Pseudophaeobacter arcticus DSM 23566: one gene and its partners. The protein of the gene in region 1 interacts with the protein of each later gene in a pairwise test. Links are inferred from orthologs where the notes say so. Each region holds a gene or a part of one and is shown on either strand. Other genes may lie near its edges.

The links.
Region 2: the proteins of rho (region 1) and nusG interact in binary tests that used the Escherichia coli proteins (3 or more experiments, as listed by UniProt). The link is inferred for Pseudophaeobacter arcticus DSM 23566 from one-to-one orthologs.
Region 3: the proteins of rho (region 1) and hfq interact in binary tests that used the Escherichia coli proteins (3 or more experiments, as listed by UniProt). The link is inferred for Pseudophaeobacter arcticus DSM 23566 from one-to-one orthologs.

Annotation. Positions count from the first base shown.
Region 1 is NZ_KI421507.1:3,732,456-3,739,277, reverse strand. Bases 4,009-6,822 are described here. They hold rho (transcription termination factor Rho), read right to left. Parts: upstream 6,145-6,822; coding sequence 4,873-6,144; downstream 4,009-4,872. Other genes in these bases: ARCT_RS0122575 (CopD family protein), read right to left, coding at 6,330-6,785; mnmE (tRNA uridine-5-carboxymethylaminomethyl(34) synthesis GTPase MnmE), read right to left, coding at 4,009-4,840. In the rest of the region: ARCT_RS0122605 (ParB/RepB/Spo0J family partition protein), read right to left, coding at 1-233; ARCT_RS0122600 (ParA family protein), read right to left, coding at 248-1,057; 16S rRNA (guanine(527)-N(7))-methyltransferase RsmG, read right to left, coding at 1,050-1,670; tRNA uridine-5-carboxymethylaminomethyl(34) synthesis enzyme MnmG, read right to left, coding at 1,667-3,541; more of mnmE, read right to left, coding at 3,554-4,008. UniProt on the Escherichia coli protein: Facilitates transcription termination by a mechanism that involves Rho binding to the nascent RNA, activation of Rho's RNA-dependent ATPase activity, and release of the mRNA from the DNA template.
Region 2 is NZ_KI421507.1:63,375-70,109, forward strand. The notes cover bases 3,962-6,688. They hold nusG (transcription termination/antitermination protein NusG), read left to right. Parts: upstream 3,962-4,921; coding sequence 4,922-5,455; downstream 5,456-6,688. Other genes in these bases: ARCT_RS0104395 (hypothetical protein), read left to right, coding at 3,962-4,359; secE (preprotein translocase subunit SecE), read left to right, coding at 4,432-4,629; ARCT_RS0104410 (hypothetical protein), read right to left, coding at 5,556-5,987; rplK (50S ribosomal protein L11), read left to right, coding at 6,249-6,674; rplA (50S ribosomal protein L1), read left to right, coding at 6,676-6,688. In the rest of the region: ARCT_RS0104385 (tetratricopeptide repeat protein), read right to left, coding at 29-2,104; ARCT_RS0104390 (GSCFA domain-containing protein), read left to right, coding at 2,490-3,572; more of ARCT_RS0104395, read left to right, coding at 3,559-3,961; more of rplA, read left to right, coding at 6,689-6,735. UniProt on the Escherichia coli protein: Part of the processive rRNA transcription and antitermination complex (rrnTAC). The complex forms an RNA-chaperone ring around the RNA exit tunnel of RNA polymerase (RNAP).
Region 3 is NZ_KI421507.1:1,516,825-1,523,735, reverse strand. The notes cover bases 4,009-6,911. They hold hfq (RNA chaperone Hfq), read right to left. Parts: upstream 5,629-6,911; coding sequence 5,389-5,628; downstream 4,009-5,388. Other genes in these bases: ARCT_RS0111265 (TrkH family potassium uptake protein), read right to left, coding at 5,762-6,911; hflX (GTPase HflX), read right to left, coding at 4,118-5,389; ARCT_RS0111280 (cation:proton antiporter), read left to right, coding at 4,009-4,028. Outside these bases: ARCT_RS0111290 (NAD(P)-dependent oxidoreductase), read right to left, coding at 1-241; ARCT_RS0111285 (penicillin acylase family protein), read left to right, coding at 357-2,834; more of ARCT_RS0111280, read left to right, coding at 2,841-4,008. UniProt on the Escherichia coli protein: RNA chaperone that binds small regulatory RNA (sRNAs) and mRNAs to facilitate mRNA translational regulation in response to envelope stress, environmental stress and changes in metabolite concentrations.

The DNA of each region.
Region 1 (6,822 bases):
GGCTGCAAAACCCCCTTTTCCTTGATCGATGCCGTCAGATCATCAAGATCCTCCTGCAGGAACTGGCGACGCGGCTGGTCTGGATTGGCGATCACCTTCTCAATCGGCACCAAAACCTCAGCATTTCGGGCCGCTTGCACCTCTGTGCTGACCGGTTCCGAATTTACATCCGCCATCAGGGCAGACAGGCCACGGCCCAATCCGCGGGGTTTGTTTCTCTTGGTGTTTGACATTTTTTACTCCGCTCTCACGCCACGACTGGTTGGTTATTTGATATCAACTCTGCAGCCAAAGCACGGTAGGCCTTTGCCCCCAGAGAGTTGCTATCATAGTTGAGCACCGGCAAAGCATAGGATGGTGCCTCGCTGACCCGCACATTACGCGGAATTTTGGTTTGGAAAACCAACTCACCCAGGTTGTCCCGCGCGTCCTGTTCAACCTGCTGCGACAAATTATTGCGCCGGTCAAACATAGTCAAAACAACCCCTTCAATCCGCAGGTCAGGATTGGCGGATTGCCGCACTTCACGAATGGTGAGAAGCAGTTGCGAAACCCCCTCCAACGCAAAGAACTCACTCTGCAATGGAATCAACACCGAATGGGAGGCAACCATCGCGTTAACGGTCAAAAGATTAAGCGAAGGTGGGCAGTCGATCAGCACATAGTCCCAATCGTATTCGTCCATTGCCGTCTGCCGCAACGCGTCATGCAACAGAAAGCTCCGCTTTTCATTGGCAAAAAGCTCAATATCAGCCGAGCTAAGATCCACAGTTGCTGGAATTACGCAGAGATCTTCGATTTCTGTAGTGCGAATCACTTCATTTAGCGGCGCATCATCTACCAACAGATCATATGTAGTGGCATCACGGTCAGCACTATCGATTCCCAAACCGGTAGAAGCATTGCCCTGCGGGTCCAGATCCACCACCAGAACCCGCAGCCCGGTTTCAACCAAGGCTGCGGCGAGGTTGATTGCTGTTGTTGTTTTACCCACCCCACCCTTCTGATTTGCAACCGCGATAATTCGAGGCCCATCCGGGCGGGATAAATCAGGCACGAGTGACTCCCTTGATCTTAAGAATAACTGCTTCAGTCTCAGTCAAACTTGTAATTGGTTCGACATCGAATCTCCATCTCTGAGCAGCCTTATCCACTTCTTTTTTCCAGTTTGCCCCTTTTGGAAACACAGCTGTGCCGTTTTCGGCAAGATGGCGCTGTGAAAATTCAAGAAGCGTATCAAGATCAGCAACCGCGCGAGCAGACAAAATGCCAGCATTCTGCGGAGCAGCCTGTTCGATCCGTTCGGTCAACACAGAAATTGGCACACCACATTCCCGTGCTGCCGTTCGCAGAAAGGCCGATTTACGCTGATCGCTTTCGATCAGAGTAACCTTGGTTTGTGGTGAAGATTCTGCAGCCATGATAGCAACAACAATCCCCGGAAAGCCGCCGCCACTCCCGATGTCCAGCCATGATTCCCCCGCATCCTCGATACAGGTAAAAACCTGAACCGAATCGACGATATGCCGCCGCCAAAGATCTGGGAGACTATTTTTGGACACCAAATTGATTCGCGGATTCCACTTGAGCAGAACCTCTTCGAACTTTTCCAACCGTTCTATTGTTTCACGTGAAACATTCAACTGGTCCAGCAAAGCTCTATCGTTCATCCAAGTTTCTCCTGTGAACGCATATTCTTTCGCAGCCGAGCCAGAACCAGCGCCAGCCCTGCTGGGGTCATCCCATTGATACGACTGGCCTTTGCCAGGGTTCCCGGTCGTGCGACAGACAGTTTTTGTTGCAACTCCGCAGAGAGACCTTCGATGGATGTGTAGTCAAAATCATCAGGGATTACATGACCTTCATCACGCTTAACCGCTGCAACCTCTTTTTCCTGGCGCGCGATATAATGCACATATAGCGCATCCCGCTCCAACTGCCGTCGTGTCACAACATCGGCCTCCTCACATTCCGGCAGCAAAGCAATTACATCTTCGAAACACACATCTGGGAAGGCAAGAACTTCAAAGCCCGTTCTCTTGTTGCCATCTTGATTAACATGGATGCCCGCTTCGGAAATTTGTTTTGGTGTGAAGACCGTAGTTTCCAGGCTGGTCCGCGTCGCGTCCAGGCGGTCCATCTTTTCAGTGAAAGCTGTGGTTCTCTCCTCAGAGATACAACCCGCTTCGATAGCAAGGGGCGTTAGCCGTTGATCTGCATTATCAGCGCGCAGCGACAGGCGGAACTCGGCCCGTGAGGTAAACATTCGGTAGGGTTCAGTAACCCCATGCGTCGTAAGATCATCGACCATCACACCAATATAGCTATTGGCGCGGCCGAACATCACCGGTTCCTGATCCCGGCATTTGGCGGCAGCGCTCAGGCCGGCAACCAGACCTTGCGCCGCTGCCTCCTCATATCCTGTGGTTCCGTTGATCTGCCCCGCTAGATATAGCCCCGGAACATCCTTGAGTGATAGATCCAGTGATAACGACCGTGGATCAATGTAGTCATATTCAATCGCATATCCCGGCTGAAGAATCTCGGCCTTTTCCAACCCGACGATCGAACGAACGTAATCTTCCTGTACATCCACCGGCAGGCTGGTGGAAATTCCGTTGGGATAGACGGTAAAATCTGTGGCGCCCTCTGGCTCCAGAAAGATCTGATGTGAGGTTTTGTCAGCAAACCGAACAATTTTGTCTTCGATAGAGGGGCAGTATCTAGGGCCAACACCGTCTATGTGTCCACCATACATGGCGGATCGGGAAAGATTTTCCCGAATAATCTCATGCGTTTTTTCATTCGTGTGGGTGATACCACAGACGACCTGTTTGGCGGACAATGCCTTGGTCATGAAAGAAAAGAAGGTCGGATCCTCATCTCCAGGCTGGCCTTCCAGAATGTCCCAGTTGATCGTACGCCCATCCAGGCGCGGTGGCGTACCAGTTTTCAGTCGACCCATTGGCAGTTCAAAACTGTCCAACCGCTCCGCCAGCTTGACCGAAGGTCGGTCCCCCATCCTGCCACCGGGCTTTGACACATCACCAATGTGGATTACCCCCCGAAGGAAGGTGCCCGTGGTCAGGATCACAAACTTGCTGTGAATTTCACTTCCGTCCGACAGCACCACACCGCAAACCCGCGCGCCCTGCATCAGAAAGTCTGTGGCTTCGCCTTCAATGATCCTGAGGTTTTCCTGCGATTCACAACGATTCAGCATCTCTCGCCGGTAGATGCCTCGATCAGATTGCGCACGTGGGCCCTGGACTGCGGGGCCTTTGCGGCGGTTGAGTAGTCTGAACTGAATGCCGGCAAGATCAGCCACCTGCCCCATAACTCCGTCCATGGCGTCAATCTCACGGACCAAATGCCCCTTACCCAAACCACCAATGGCCGGGTTGCAGGACATCACGCCAATTCCATCGCGTGTCAACGTGATGAGCGCCGTCCGAACGCCCATGCGCGCCGAAGCATGAGCTGCCTCGGCCCCGGCGTGACCTCCACCAATGACAACGACATCAAAATCTGAATGTTTCACGTGAAACACTCCTTATTTTCCAAGACAGAAACTGGAGAAAATCTCATCAAGGAGATTCTCGACACCAACGCGACCTACAAGCATTTCCAGGGATCGCACAGCCGAGCGGATATCTTCAGCTGCTATTTCATAAAACTCCGATCCTCGCTTCAAAACAAGCTGAGCCTCGTTCAAGCTGTGCAAGGCGGCCAGCATCATCTCGCGGTGACGTGTCCGGGTTGCAACGCCAACCTGAGTGGATCGGTCCTTCAATGTATCGGAGATATGGGCAACCAAGCGATCTATGCCCTGCCCTGTTTTCCCAGAAATAGACCCATCCGGATCCTGCCGCATATCGCCCTTGGGCCGAAGCCGAATATCACCGGGCTTCATATCCAGATCAATCGCCTCATCCGGTTCTACCAAAAAGACACGAAGATCGGCCTGTTCGGCGCGTTTACGGGCAAGCTCGATTCCAATGCCCTCAACATGATCGTCGGTATCTCTGAGGCCGGCGGTATCCAGCAGCGTCACAGGTAGCCCACCGAGATCCATTCGTACCTCAATCACATCACGCGTCGTACCGGCATACTCTGAGGTGATTGCCGCTTCGCGACCTGCTAACATATTGAGAAGAGTGGATTTTCCAACGTTAGGCGCGCCAATGATTGCAACTTCAAAGCCGTCTCGAATGCGCTCTGCAATTTTGACGCCTTCGGTCTCTGCCTGTAGGTCCCGGGCGACCGCGTTCAACAGGGATGTCACCTCGGGTGTGACATCCACAGGGACGTCTTCATCGGCAAAATCTATGGTCACCTCGATCAGCGAGGCTGCCCTGATCAGATCCACCCGCCATCTTTCGGCCAACTGCCCCAAACCACCAGACAGAACCACCTGAGCCTGCTTCCGCTGCGCCTCGGTTTCGGCATCAATAAGATCTGCCAGGGCTTCGACCTGTGCCAAGTCCAGTTTGCCATTTTCCAATGCACGCCGGGTGAATTCACCAGGATCTGCCAGACGAAGGTCAGGGGTTTTGGTCAAACGGTTCAGAACAGCAGCAACCACGGCTGTGCTGCCGTGGACCTGAAACTCGACAATGTTTTCGCCGGTAAAGCTGGCCGGCGCGGCAAAGCTAAGAACCAAAGCCTCGTCCAGATGCGTGCCGTCCAAATCCAAAAGGCAGCGCAGCCCCCGGCCTTTTGCAGGCAGAGGCCGGTCACAAATCTGATTGGCTGCGGTCAATGCCAGAGGGCCAGAAATGCGAATGACTGAAACCCCAGCCTTCCCCTGTGCGGAGGCCAGTGCAAAGATCGTGTCCATCTTGGCCTTCCTCTATAGCTGGCCTTTGCGCTTTAGGTGTTCATCGAATCAAAGAAATCCGCGTTGGATTTGGTTTGCTTCAATTTGCCCAGCAGGAACTCGACAGCGTCCGTGGTGCCCATCGGGTTGAGGATCCGCCGCAGAACAAAGGTCTTGGCCAGATCGCCCTTGTCCACCAAGAGCTCCTCTTTCCGGGTACCAGATTTGAGGATGTCGATGGCAGGATACACCCGTTTATCGGCAATTTTACGATCCAGAACCAGTTCAGAGTTACCAGTCCCTTTGAATTCTTCAAAGATCACCTCATCCATTCGGCTGCCGGTGTCGATCAGCGCGGTCGCGATGATGGTGAGCGAGCCACCCTCTTCGATGTTCCGGGCAGCCCCAAAGAATCGCTTGGGGCGTTGCAGGGCGTTTGCGTCCACACCACCGGTCAAAACCTTACCAGAAGAGGGCACAACAGTGTTGAAAGCTCTACCAAGTCTTGTGATCGAATCAAGCAAGATAACAACATCTCGTTTATGTTCGACCAGGCGCTTTGCCTTTTCGATCACCATTTCAGACACCGCAACGTGGCGTGTCGCAGGTTCATCAAAGGTGGAGGAGACAACCTCGCCTTTGACCGACCGCTGCATATCGGTGACCTCTTCAGGCCGTTCATCAATCAGCAAAACGATCAAATAGCACTCTGGGTGGTTCTGTTCGATCGAATTGGCGATGTTCTGCAGAATCATCGTCTTACCCGTACGGGGCGGCGCCACAATCAACGAACGTTGACCTTTACCAATAGGGGCAACCAGGTCAATCACCCGAGCCGAGCGATCCTTGATCGTGGGGTCTTCGATTTCCATCTTCAGACGCTCATCCGGATACAGTGGCGTCAGGTTGTCAAAGGCGATTTTGTGACGTGCCTTTTCAGGATCTTCAAAGTTGATCTTGGTGACGCTGGTCATGGCAAAATAGCGCTCTGCCTCCAGCGGAGCCTTGATCTGGCCTTCGATGGTATCCCCTGTGCGCAGCGAATGTTTGCGGATCATTTCCGGCGAAACATAGATGTCATCCGGACCCGGCAAATAGTTGGCTTCGGGCGAACGGAGGAAACCGAATCCATCCTGCAACACTTCCAAAACGCCATCACCGCCAATTTCCCAGCCTTCATCTGCGCGTTCACGCAGAATTTGGAACATCATCTCGCCCTTGCGCATGGTCGAGGCGTTTTCGATCTCCAGCTCTTCAGCCATAGAAAGAAGGTTCTTTGGGCTTTGCGCCTTGAGATCAGAAAGATTGAGGGATTCGACGGTCATTAACATATGGCCTTTTTGCCCCGGCTATTTGGGGAGAGCGATTATTATCAAGTTCGGAGAACACGAGGGCCCGGACGGGCCTGTTGGAGGCCATACATAGGGGGTGAGACTTCGTAAGTCAAACCCTCTCACAGTGGCTTACCATCGCTCTGTGCGCCTGCAAAAGCGGCCAGCAGGCGCATGGGTCAGAACTTGAAGATCACCGAGACCACAATCACCACCATCAAAAGCGTCGGGACTTCGTTCATCATCCGGTAGCGCCGCCCTGTGAGTTTGTTTTTTCCTGCAGCAAAGTCCCGCTGACGCATCAAAAGCCAATAGTGGAACCAGGTCATGCCAATCACTGCCAGAGCCTTGCTCCAGGGCCACACAGAGCCCCAATCAACCAATCCAGGGGTCGCTGCCATGAACAACCCTGCCCCCCAGGTCGCCATCATTGCCGGGCGCATGATGAACCGATGCAATTTATGCTCCATGGTCACAAAGATCGACAGGCTTTCAGGAACCTTCTCAGCCTGCTCCACGTGATACACGAACAGCCGTGGGAGATAGAACAAACCCGCCATCCAGCTGAGGACCGCCATGATGTGCAGCGATTTGGCATATGGGTAGAGGGTGAACATCCAGTCTGTCAGGTCCATCGGTCTTTCTCTCACGCTTAGATGACCCACCCTTATA
Region 2 (6,735 bases), 3.7 Mb from region 1 along the record:
CTCTGTGCCTGACAGGTTTAAGCAGCCTTCAGGGAGCCAAAACCGTCGGCTCGACGGATGGTGTCACAAGGGCGGTGTGAGGCATTTTGGGACCTGTGACAGGGTGGGCTGCGACCTCGAGATGGGTAGGCGGCAACCCTTGCAGATAGCGCCCGTAAGCCATGTCAAAACCCTGCTCCAGCCTCCGCGTGAAGCCCCTGGTGTCAAACAGGGGCGCAGAGCGACGATTGCGCTGCAGTTTGCTGCGCAGAGCGGCAAGCGCGTCCGGGTCATTGGCCAGCTCCAGAGCGCGGGCTTCGTATTCGGCGGCGGATTTGGCGATCATTTCCGGCAGCCCCACGGCGCTGACCAGGCTGGCGCCAACCCGCGAGGCAAACTGACGCCCCGGCAGCGTCAGGACCGGCAGCCCGGCCCAGAGTGCATCGCTGGCTGTTGTATGTGCGTTGACCACAAAAGTGTCGAGAAACAGATCCGCAGCCCGGTGCCGGGCCAGATGCTTTTCCTGGCTGACGCGGGGGGCAAAGATCAGACGGTCAGGATCCTGGCCGCGCTCTGCGGCTTCCCGGCGCAAATTCTCCTTGGAGCTGTCGCTGCACTCCAGCAGCCAAAGAACACTGCCCTCAACCTGGTCAAGCAGACGCATCCAGATGTCAAATTCCGTCGGCGTGATCTTGTAGCTGCTGTTGAAGGAGCAAAAAACAAACCCGGTGCTTGGCAAGCCACAGTCCTTGCGGGTGTACTGCTGGCCTGACAGCGGGCGTTTGTCGTCATTGACCTGATAGCTGTGCGGCAGGCGCATGAGATGTTCTTCGAAATAGCGCTCGCTGCCGGCAGGGCAGGTGACGTGATCCCCAATAAAGTAATCTATGGCGGTACTGCCCAGGGTTCCTGGAAAGCCAAGGTAGGACATGTGCAGTGGGGCCAGGCGATTGGCAAACAGGGTTGTCCGGTTGTTTCCGGTAAAGCCCTTCAGGTCGATGGCGATGTGCAGCCCATCTGCGACCACCTGCTTTGTGGCTTCGGCATCAGAAAGCTGGCTGATGTCCTTAAAGCTGGTGACGGCCTGGCTGACGCGGCGGCGCATGGCATCCTCGGGCGCCGGATCGTAGGAATAGGCTATGATGTTAAAACGATTTTGATCATGGGCTTCAAACAGTCCGGCCATCAGATGCATGGTGGCGTGATCATGATAATCGGACGAGAAATAGCCGATGCGCAGCCGGTCCGGGCGGTCTGTTCCCAACAGGTCATCAGGCAAAGGCTTTGCAGGCGTTACCTTGGGAAGAAGCGTGTTTGCATAGGCCTGGGTCCGCAAACGCAAAAGGTCTGGGTTGTCCTCAAACGTGAGACAGGCAAAGGCGGAGCAGGCCTTGCTTGTCAGCCCAAGCTGCCGGCGAACCTGTTGGTATTCCTCCACCCAAGTCCAGTCATTCAGATGTGCCTGGACGTGCAATTTATCGGCACGGACCCGATCGTCGCCAGGGCTGGCTTCAAGTATTTTCTCGAATCGCTTGATCGCCGCCTGTTTGTTCCCATCCAGAGATTGCAGCTGCGCCAGGTTATATTGGGCGCTGCTCAGCTCTGGGGCAAGTTCGGTGGCCTGCTCCAGCAGGGCCTTTGCCTGCTCCATGCGGCCATCCCTTAGCAATACTGTGCTGTAGTTGAACAGAATTACCGGGCTTTGGGGCGCCAGTTTGGCGGCTTTTTCCAACAGCGGCTCGGCCTCGGTCAGACGGCCCAGATCCGTCAGCGTGTTTGCCATATTGTTCAGGGCGCTCAGATCATTGTCATCCAGCGAAAGGGCCTTGCGGTAGAGCGCCAGGGCATTGTCTGTTTGCCCCTGTGCGCGGTGAACATCCCCCAGCGAGGAAAAGACAGACGGATCCTTCGGGTTCAGCTCGCAGGCCTTGTTCAGACAGGTTGCCGCTTCATCCAGATTTTTTGCCTTGAGATGACATTTGCCAAGGGTGCTCCAAAGAAAACCGGATCTCTTGTGGCTGCTGAGAAGAGCAGCGCAGGCGCTTGCCACCTTGGCGTAATCGCCGCGGTCAAAAGCAGTAGCCAGCTGTTGTTGCTGTTCCAGAGGAGGGTTGAGATCTTGCATTATCTTTTTTTGCAAGCTGGTAAACGCCGCTTGAGCGCGCGCATTTTTTGGAAACTTGGCGAGAATGTCACCATAGATCCTGGCGGCGTCCGCGTGTTTCTTTTTCCGTTCCAGTCGGTTTGCTTTGGTCATGGATACAGCGATATTCATGGAATCCTATCTCATAGTCACGCACAGAGCAGCCGGTCATCGTTCTGAGGACTTTTGGGCCGCGTTCTCTAACGCTATGCCAAGGGAATTAAGATTGAGTTTCGATAAACTGATCCGGCATCTGCGTCCGGTGCGGGATCATTTCTGGGCCGCGGAAAATGGTTTACTGGCGCAAGGGAATTGTTTTCCCGTCCCAGCCCGCCTAGGCTGGCCAAAACGATAGCAGGCAGACACGATGAGCGAGCAATCTCCAAACCCCTATGTGGGCTTGCCGGAAACGGCCTTCTGGAAGCGGGCGGTGGCGGCGCGAAATCCGCTTGAGATTTCGCAGCTGTGGCGTCCCAAATTCCCGGTGGCGCGCAAGCATAAGGTGATCACGGCGGGATCCTGTTTTGCGCAGCACTTCAGTCGTGCGCTGGTTGCGCGCGGCTATGGCTGGCAGGATGCAGAACCGGCGCCAAACCTGCTGAGCGAAGATCAGGCCCGTGCCTATAACTACGGGATCTTTTCGTTTCGCACCGGCAATATCTACACCGCGCGCATGTTGCGGCAATGGCTGGGCTATGCCTTTGAAGGCGAAGAGCCCCCGGTGGAGTGCTGGCAGACGGAAGGGCGGTTTTATGATCCGCTGCGCCCGGGGATTGAGCCAGATGGCTTTGTTGATATGGCCGAGCTGCAGGCCTCCCGCAGTGCAACGCTGGCAGCGATTCGCACGGCGGTCACCGAGGCGGATGTTTTTGTCTTTACCATGGGGCTGACGGAATGCTGGCGCGACCGGGAAAGCGGTCTGGAATATGCCATGTGTCCCGGCACCCTGGCCGGCCGCTTTGATCCTGACCAGCATGAATTTGTGAACCAGAGCTTCATCGGTATTCGGCGCGATATGCGGGCGGCTTTGAAAATCCTGCGCCAGGCCAATCCCAAACTGAAGGTGCTGCTGACCGTCTCGCCGGTGCCGCTGACCGCAACCGCCTCGGGGGAGCATGTGCTGACGGCGACATCACATTCCAAATCGGTTCTGCGGGCCGTAGCGGGTGAGCTGGCGGCAGAGTTCAGCCATGTCGATTATTTCCCGTCCTATGAGATCATAGCCCACCCTGCCTATCGGGGCATGTTTTACGCGCCCAATCAGCGCAGCGTGGTGGCGCAGGGGGTCAACCATGTGATGGAGAGCTTCTTTGCCTGCCAGAGTGAGGCCTTCCCCTGGCTGGCGCGCAAATCCAAACGTGGCGGGCAGCAGCCGGGCGACAGCAAGACCGCAGCTGCCAATGCCCGGGCGGTCAAATGTGACGAGGAGTTCCTGGATGCCTTTGGATAAGCCAAGCGCGGGCAAGACACCCAGCAAAAGCAGCAAGACCACCAAAGCCACACCCGCGCGGGGCCTGCGGTTCTGTGTCTTTGGCGACAGCCATATTGCCTGTGTCAAACATGCTTTGGATGAGGGGCTGCTGGATCTGAAGGGGATCGAGCTGGAGTTCTGGGGTGCACCGGGGCCGCAGTTTCGCGATCTGCACCTGGAAGAGGGGCGCCTGGTCGGGACCAGCGCGGCAGCCCGCGACAGTCTGGCAAGGATCAACCCGGCACGCAGCGCGGCGCTGGACCCGCAGGACTTTGACGGCTTTTTGTTTATTGGCTGCCGACTGCGCAGCTCTGAATTTCTGGTGCCATTGCTGGCCAGCCAGCCTGGATCTTTGGGCTATCTGAGCCAAGCAGTGCGTGATCTGATGCTGCCACGTTGGCTGGAAGGCTGCCGCTGGTACCGCGCGGCGCGCGAATTTGCCAAGCAGCGCCCGGTGTTCTTTTCCCCGGCAGGGTTTCTCAACGATGGGATTGTCAGCGAAGATGAGGTGGCCCGGACAGTCAACATCGAGGCGACACAGGCCGAGCGGGATGTGATCTGGGACCAGATTGCCAAAGCGATGGAAGAGGACAAGATCCAGCTGATCCGCCAACCCGAAGACACGGTGACCCGTGGTGGGTTGACCCGGGCCGCGTTTGCAACCAGCCTTGGTGATCAGGGGGATGACAGCGTACATAAGAACGGTGCCTATGGGGCATTGATCCTGAATCAGGCGCTGGGCGCGTTGCGCGCGATGCAGAAATAACCCTAGGGCTTGAATTCGGGCTCTGTTGGCGTTAAATGCCGCAGACCCTGCTAGCAGAGAGACACAAGGCACATGGCCACACTCAATCCCGTTCAGTTCATCCAGCAAGTCCGTGCCGAGGTGAGCAAGGTCGTTTGGCCTACCCGTCGCGAAGTTCTGCTGACCACAGTCATGGTCTTTATCATGGCGGCTTTGACGGCCGTGTTTTTTGCCCTGGTTGATGTTGTGATCCGCTTTGGCCTGCAAAACCTGCTTGGCATGTTTGGCTAAGCGTTCAAAACTGTGCCAGTTGGGGCGGCCTGAAATGGCGGTCTGTGACCTGTCCCAAATCTCTGGCCAGACCTGCGGGCACCGCGTCCGCACAAAACCGGACCCGGCTCTTGATCTTGCCCCCGTTGGCGGGTAGTTGAGCCAGAACCTCTGACGTGGGCGTGCGGCGAATCGTGTTGCGCGCCGATTTTTGTTAAAACGCTTGATGTGTTTGACGGGATCACGGCAGAAATCATTTTTACTGACGGCGTTGATTTTCTTTCGCGCGGCAAAACTAAGGACGGTCAAGTTCATGGCGAAACGGTGGTATTCGGTCAGCGTTCTTTCGAACTTCGAAAAGAAAATCGCAGAGCAGATTCGCACCTCGGTTGCCGAACAGGGGCTTGAGGATGATATCGACGAGGTCCTGGTTCCCACCGAAGAGGTGATCGAGATCCGTCGCGGCAAAAAAGTCTCGACCGAGCGTCGCTTTATGCCCGGCTATGTGCTGGTGCATATGGAAATGTCCGACCGGGGCTATCACCTGATTTCCTCGATCAACCGGGTTACCGGCTTCCTCGGCCCGCAGGGGCGTCCGATGCCAATGCGCGACGCCGAAGTCCAGGGCATCCTGGGTCGCGTCGAAGAAGGTGTTGAGGCACCCCGCACCCTGATCTCCTTTGAGATCGGTGACCGGGTCAAGGTCAACGACGGTCCGTTTGAAGACTTCGACGGCATGGTCGAAGGCGTTGATGACGAGGCGCAAAAACTCAAGGTTTCGGTCTCCATCTTTGGCCGCGAAACCCCGGTCGAGCTGGACTACACCCAGGTCACCAAACAGAGCTGATCGCTCTCATTTTTCGAATTCAAGAAAGCGCCGCGAAGCCCCAAGCCTCGCGGCGTTTTTTTGTTTGTGGGAACGGCAGCTGAGCGGGACATTGCGGACCTCAGATAATCCCGTGCTGCTTCAGCAGTTCCTGTTCATCGCCAGACACCCAGCCAAAGACTTTCGCGGTGCCGTTCAAGACTTGAACGAGATAGTGGACATCGAAGTCGATGTCCGTCTCGGGCAAATCGTCTCGGGAATAGGTTGCGGTCCAGGAGACGTGGGCCACGCAATGAAGATCGTCTATTGGAGACAGCCGAATATCGCGTTTTCGCATCTGCCGAGTGCCGATTTCTCTATAGTTCTGATAACCTTGAACCATCGCCTGAATGAGTGTTTCGTCATTTTTCCCTGCCATAACACCGGCAGGAGTAGCCGCGATAAATTCAGAAGCGTAGAGTTCTGAGACCTCTTCCTTGTCGAAGTCGTCAGCCAGAGAACGCTTGAAGAATTCCTCGTATCGTTCGAACAGCTTATGCACTTCTTGTTCCACAGACTTGGTCCTCAACGGCAGAATGGTCCGGTGAACATCGCACCGATCGCGCCATCGAACAACGACTTCAAAGGGCTCAGAGCGGGCATTGGCTTTCGTCAGTCGCCCCACTTGCCAGCGGACCCATTCCCCTGTAAGTGCCCCCAATCGTCTTTGGGCGAGATTCTCTCGTGGGAGATTCGGAGATCGCGATCTTCGGTCGGACCACGCAACACCAAACCGGATGGGACGCGTCTCATTCTCCGTTGAAAGGACAACCACATGGCTAAGAAGCTTGTTGGTTCGATGAAACTGCAGGTTGCTGCAGGTCAGGCAAACCCATCTCCACCCGTTGGCCCCGCATTGGGTCAGCGCGGCATCAACATCATGGAATTCTGCAAGGCGTTCAACGCCAAGACCGCAGACATGGAGCCAGGTGCGCCTTGCCCAACCGTGATCACCTATTATCAGGACAAGTCCTTCACCATGGAAATCAAGACGCCACCTGCGTCTTATTACCTGAAGAAGGCTGCCAAAGTTAAATCCGGCGCCAAGACACCTTCGCGTGAAACCGTTGGGACCGTAACCGCTGCTCAGGTGAAAGAAATCGCCGAAGCAAAGATGAAAGATCTGAACGCCAACGATATCGAAGCGGCGATGAAGATCATTCTGGGTTCTGCCCGCTCTATGGGCATCGAGGTGAAGTAAGATGGCAAAGTTCGGAAAACGTACACGCGCCGCGCGCGAAGCAGTCGCTGGCAAAGCCAAC
Region 3 (6,911 bases), 2.2 Mb from region 1 along the record:
CATCCGGACCCAGACAGACCGCCCGCAGATCATCATCATTGCCAACGCAGGACAGCACAAATTCCGCCCCCTCGGCGGCGGCGCGGGGCGTAGCCGCAAAGCTGCCCTCATGGGCCTGCGCCCAGGTCTCGGCCTTGGCGGTTGTGCGGTTGTAAACGCAAACCTCATGGCCTGCGGATTTCAGATGGCCAGCCATCGGGTAGCCCATAACCCCCAACCCCAAAAATGCGATTTTTGCCATTTGCTTTTCCCCTGTTCTGAACTGGCTTATGTTGGCGACAACATACCACCGGTCCGGCAGGGTGCAATTGCACACAGGGCGGCTAAACCATAAAATAATAGGAAACAGGCACTTGATGGCACGTCTTTTTCGCTGGCTCTTGCGGCTGGCTGCGACACTGATTCTGCTGACCCTGATTGCCAGCGGCCTGGCCTATTACCTCGCGGCCCAGTCTTTGCCCGAATACGACAAAGAGATCTCTCTTCCTGGTCTTTCGGCGCCGGTGGAAATTATCCGCGACAACGCCAATGTTCCGCATATTTTTGGCAGCTTTGGTGCCAGTGACGAAGACGTCTATTTTGGCCTCGGCTATGCCCATGCCCAGGACCGGTTATGGCAGATGGCAGTGCTGCGGCGCACGGCCCAGGGGCGGCTTTCCGAAGTCTTTGGCAGACGCACCATTGACAGTGATCTGCTTGTGCGCCGCCTTGATCTTTACGGGCTGTCCCAGCAGTCAGTCTCGGCCCAGTCAGAAGAGACACTGCGATCGCTCAAAGCCTATTCTGCCGGGGTGAATGCGCGCATTCTGGAAATCAACGAAGACGCCCTGGGACGTGGTGCCCCCGAGATGTTCCTGTTCAACATGCCGATGGCCCCCTGGCAGCCAGCCGATAGCATCGCAGTGATGAAACTCATGGCGCTGCGGTCATCGAACCACCTACAGGATGAGGTTTTGCGGGCGCGGACCTCGCTGGCGCTTGCCGATCCTGCACGTCTGCAGGATATTCTGCCGGACGCCCCCGGCAAGGGCATCACCACCCTGCCCGAATATGCCAGTCTTTTCCCAGATCTGCCCCGCTATGCCAGCACCGAGCCGCTGCCCCCCAGGGACAGCCTGTTTCCAGTATCGGCCCGCGGTTTTGGCGGCGCCTCCAACGCCTGGGCTGCCGCCCCCAATCGCTCGGCTGCGGGCGGCAGCCTTTTGGCCAATGACCCACATCTGGCGCTTTCGGCACCGGGCAGCTGGTATTTGGCCCGCATGGAGCTGGCAACCGGCGGTGTCATCGGCGGTACTATTCCCGGCATTCCAGCCATCCTGACCGGACGTTCAGAGCAGCTGGGCTGGGGGATTACCGCGTCTTTTCTGGATGATCAGGATCTGTTCATCGAAAGGCTGAACCCGGACAACCCAGAGGAATACCTCACGCCGCAGGGCTATCAGAGGTTTACCGGGCGCCCCTCGATTATCAAAATCAAGGATGAGCCGCCAGTGACATTGACCCTGCGCTGGAGCGAAAACGGCCCCATTCTGCCCGGATCCCTGTTTGGGCTTGCCGCCATTACCCCGCCAGGGCATGTGGTCAGCCTGGGCTGGACAGCGCTTGACCCGCAGGACACATCGCTCACGGCGGCGATAGAGCTGATGCGCAGCACAAATGTCGCCGAGGCCATTATTGCCGGGGAAGGCTTCATTGCCCCCTCGCAGAATCTGGTTCTGGCAGATCGCCAGACCATCGCCCAAAAAACCGTCGGCGCCTTTCCGGCCCGCGACGCCCGACATCACAGCAAGGGCCGCCTGCCCAGCCAGGGCTGGCAGCGGGTGAACCGCTGGCTGGGGCGCGCGCCCTATGCCGCCAATCCTGAATTCATCAGCCCGCGCGGCGGAATACTGGGCAATACCAACAACAAAATCCTGGAACGCCCGTTCCCCAGCCATGTATCCTATACCTGGGGCGATACCCAGAGGATCAACCGTTGGCGCCGTCTGATGCAGAGCCGCGAAGTGCACACCCGCGACAGCTTCATGGAGGCCCAGCTCGATACGGTGTCTTACACTGCGCGCTCCCTGCTGCCGCTGATTGGAGCCGACCTGTGGTTCACCGGCAGCGCCGCAGAGGATGGCAGCCGGGACAAGCAGCGCCAGACCGCGCTGTCACTGCTGTCCGAATGGAACGGCGAGATGAATGAACATCTGCCTGAACCCCTGATCTATGCCGCCTGGCTACGGGCGCTTCAGTCCCGCCTGATCACCGATGATCTGGGACCGCTGGCAAGTGAATTCACCCAGGTGGACCCTTTGTTTATCGAACGTGTCTACCGGGATGTAGACGGGGCCAGCAGCTGGTGTGACGTGCGCCAAAGCGCGCCGCTGGAAACATGCACCGATATGGCCCGCCTGGCGCTGGATGATGCCCTGATTTGGATCGAAGAGCGCTATGGTCCAGCCCTGGAATCCCTGCGCTGGGGGGATGCGCATCAGGCCACCCAGGACCACGCGACCCTGGGCAAAGTTCCGGTCTTGCGGTTCTTTGTGAATATCCGCCAGTCGACCAGCGGCGGTGATAATACCCTGCAACGAGGGCTGACCTCGGGCCGCGGTCCCAACCCGTTTCAGAATATTCACGCTGCGGGCTATCGTGGCGTATATGATTTTGCTGACCCGGACAGCTCCTTGTTCATTCTGGCAACCGGACAATCAGGGCATTTCCTGTCCCGCAACTATGATGACATGGCCCAGCTGTGGCGACGCGGTGAATATGTGCCGATGTCGCTGGACGAAGATCTCGCCCGCGCAGCGGCAGTTGGTGTGACCACCATTAACCCTAGGAACTGACCAGCCATGCAGGACCTCGCCACCCCACTCATTGTGATGGGCCTATTGTTCTTTGTCGGTTTGGCCGCAGACCGCATAGGACGGCAGCTGCGCTTGCCGCGGGTAACGCTGTTGCTGGGGTTTGGCCTGGTGGTGGGTCAGGCTGGGTTTGACCTGTTGCCTGACGCAATTACCGATCTGTATCAGGTAGTTGCGATTGTCGCCCTCAGTGCTGTCGCGGTTTTGCTGGGCAGCTCGCTTTCGCTGGAGACCCTGCGGGGTCATGGGCGGATCGTCATTATCGTCTCGCTCTGCGTCGTGCTGGTGACCCAGGCCGTGGTGAGCCTTGGGCTATGGGGCTTTGGGTTGCCGCTGGCCCTGGCGCTGGTGCTGGGAGCCCTGGCCACGGCCACCGATCCTGCGGCCACCTACGATGTCATTGATCAATCCGGTCAGGACAGCTCCTTCACCAAAAGGCTCAAGGGCATTGTGGCCATTGACGATGCCTGGGGGCTTTTGACCTTTAGCCTGACGATGCTCGCACTGCGCCTGTTTGGGGATACCACCGGAACCAGCGAGGGGTCATCCCCGCTGGTCGTCGCCGCCTATGAACTCGGTGGCTCGATCGCTTTGGGCGTTGCCATCGGCTGGCCAGGTGCCTTCCTGATTGGTCGGTTTTCCGACGGTGAACCGCTCAGGATCGAAGCGCTGGGCCTGATTTTCCTCACTGCCGGTCTGTCGCTGATGCTGGACCTGTCCTATCTGATTGCGGGCATGACCGTCGGCGCCGTTATCGTCAATCACACCCGCCACAACAGCCGCGCCTTTGCCGAGGTCCGCAGCTTTGAATGGCCCTTTCTGATTGTTTTCTTTGTGTTAGCCGGCGCCACATTAGACGCCAAGGCCCTGGTGCTGGCGGGCGGCGCGGGCTTTGTCTATGCGCTGCTTCGCATTCTGGGGCGGACTATTGGCGGCTGGATCGGTGGCGCGGCGGCGCGGGCCCCGAAACAGGAACAACGCTACTACGGCGCCGCAATGCTGCCCCAGGCGGGTGTTGCCATCGGTATGGCACTGGCCGCCTCAGAGCAACTGCCCGCCTATGGCGATCAGATCACCGCTCTGGCCATTGGCACAACCGCCGGCTTTGAACTGATTGGCCCCGTCGTCACCGCCTATGTGCTGTCCCGGCAAGGCAAAGCAGCCAAGCCCGACTGAGCCGCTCAAATGCAAACGAGCGCCCAAATGCAATCGAGCGCAGGGAGGCTTCCCCCGCGCTCGACCTGTTGCCCCATCTGACGCGCCGTTTACAGCGCGTTGAACTGGGCTTTTTGTTTATCCGTCCAGCGCACCGTCAGGGCAAAGCCCTCCTCGCCCTGTTCTTCACTGATCACCACGTCCTGTCGAAACAGCCAAGCACGCTGTTTGCCCTGGGCAAAGGAGAGCGTAAACTCCTCAACGTGGCGCACGCCTTCCAATTTAAGAGCGACATCCTCCAGAAGTGCCTCGATACCCTCCCCGGTGAGGGCGGATATCGCATGGATCCCCTCTTCGCGCGCAGCCCGCTGGCGGCGCGCCTCGGCCACGTCATCGGGCAATTGGTCCAGCTTGTTCCAGACCTCGATCTGGGCGCGGTTTTCATCGACCCCAAGCGTCGCCAGAATAGCCGCGACATCATTGGCCTGGTTCTGGCTGTCTTCATGGCTGATATCACGCACATGCAGGATCACATCCGCCGCCAGCACTTCCTCCAGCGTCGCCCGGAAGGCCGCCACCAGTTCGGTGGGCAGATCCGAGATGAAGCCAACGGTATCCGAGAGAATGATCTCGGGCCCATCCGGCATCTCAACCCGGCGCATGGTTGGGTCCAGCGTGGCAAAGAGCATGTCCTTGGCCATGACATCAGCCCCGGTCAAACGATTGAACAGGGTGGATTTACCAGCATTGGTATAGCCGACCAGTGCCACAATCGGGAACGGGATCTTTGCCCTGGCTGCGCGGTGCAGAGTACGGGTTTTGACCACCTTTGCCAATTGACGGCGCAGATTGACCAACTGGTCATCAATTGCACGCCTGTCCGCCTCGATCTGGGTTTCGCCGGGTCCGCCGACAAATCCCAAGCCGCCACGCTGACGCTCCAGGTGGGTCCAGGCCCGTACCAGACGGGTGCGCTGATAGCTCAGCGCCGCCATCTCGACCTGCAAGACACCCTCGCGGGTTCGAGCGCGATCCGAGAAGATTTCTAGGATCAGCCCGGTGCGATCAAGGATTTTGACCGACCAGGCCTTTTCCAGGTTGCGTTGCTGCACCGGCGAAACCGGCCCATCAATCAGAACCAGATCAATCTCGCTCGCGTGCAACAGCGTTTTTAGCTCTTCGATTTTCCCCGAGCCAAACAGCATCCCCGCATGGGCCTTTGGCAGGCGCACAACGGTAGAGCCAATGACGTCAAGATCAGGCAGCGCCTCGGCCAAGGCAACACCTTCCGCCAAAGCGGGTTCAGCAGGGCGGCGCCCCTGATCAGATTTAATGTCCGGATGTAACACCCAGGCGCGGGTGCGGATCCTGTCGTGCTCCATCAAGAGGCGTCTTCACCCTCGTAAAGGCTGATCGGCTGCGCCGGCATGATAGTGGAGATCGCATGTTTATAGACCAGTTGGGACTGGCCATCACGACGCAACAGCACACAGAAATTATCAAACCAGGTGATGACACCCTGCAGTTTGACCCCGTTAATCAGGAAAATTGTCACTGGAACCTTGGTTTTGCGAACGTGATTGAGGAATGCATCCTGCAAATTCTGTCTGTCCGAAGCCATATTAATATCTCTCGCCTTTGTTCTTGCGGCACGCTGCGGACCAGCGTCCCATATTACTTACGACTATGGACGCAGATTTTGACAGTTTCCAGCCGAAAAACACCCAACACACACAGAGGTTTGCCACGATTGCCTAGCTGCGCCAGAAATTTGGAGACAAAAGCGCGATAATCGCCAATGTCTCAAGCCGCCCCAGCACCATGGCAAAGCAGAGGATCAGTTTTGCCGCAGGTGCCAGGCTGGTCAGCACAATAGGCGCATTGCCGGCAATTTCGGTCAGTGGCCCGGTGGTTGACAGCGCTGCAATGGCCAGGATCAGGGAATGTTCAAAATCGCTCCCGACGGCCGACAGCGCAATCGAGATCAGCGCCAGAGACAGGGCAAACAGCATAAAAAATATCCAAGCAACAAAGGCGCCATTCCTTTGTATCCGCTTATTGCCACTGCCCTCTCCGCTGACCGATGAAGGATGGACCAGACGCTCCATTTCGCGCATGCCATTCAGGTAAAGCGCATAGACACGCAGCAGTTTCACACCGCCGGCTGTGGTCGCCACGCCGCCGCCAATCACCGAAAGCCCCAGCAGGATCATGCCTGGGGTTTGCAGCCCGGACCATTCCCGCGTGGTTTGCCAATCGGCGCTTTCAAAACCGGTGGTCGACAAAAAGGACATGACGGTAAAAAGCCCGCCCCAAAAGGATCTGAGCGCCTGAACCGGCTCGCTATGGGCACCAACCTCGAAGGTTCTGAACCAATGCCACAGGATCAGCAAAAGCGGCATCCCAACAATAATCAGCAACCCGGTTCTGAATTCGGGGTCCTTGTCCAATCGACCAGAACCAACCGTGACGGTGTCATCAGAAAAGGTCAGGCGGGAGAGGGCAAAGAACATAAAAAGGAACATTACCATTTCGCCACCAATGCCACTGGCAGCATTTTCAACACCGCCGACGGCGGAAATACCGGAGGTGGCCAGGATCGACATCGCATGCCCCATCCCAACCAGAGGCGTCTCGCCGGTGATCATCAGCAAAATCCACAGCACGGTCGTAAGCCCGGCATAGACCGGACCAAGCGTCAGGGCGATCTCGATCAGGCGTCTTTTGGGATCGACATCCTGGATCTGCGAGTGCGCCGCGCTCCCACCGCCGGGTTCACCGCGGGCTGTCACCTCAAAGCCGCCCAGCGACAAGGGCGCCAGAACCGCAGAGGCCGAGATCCACATCAGCAACCCGCCCAGCCAGGCCACCATGGCGCGCCACAGATGGACACTGGGGGGCAGC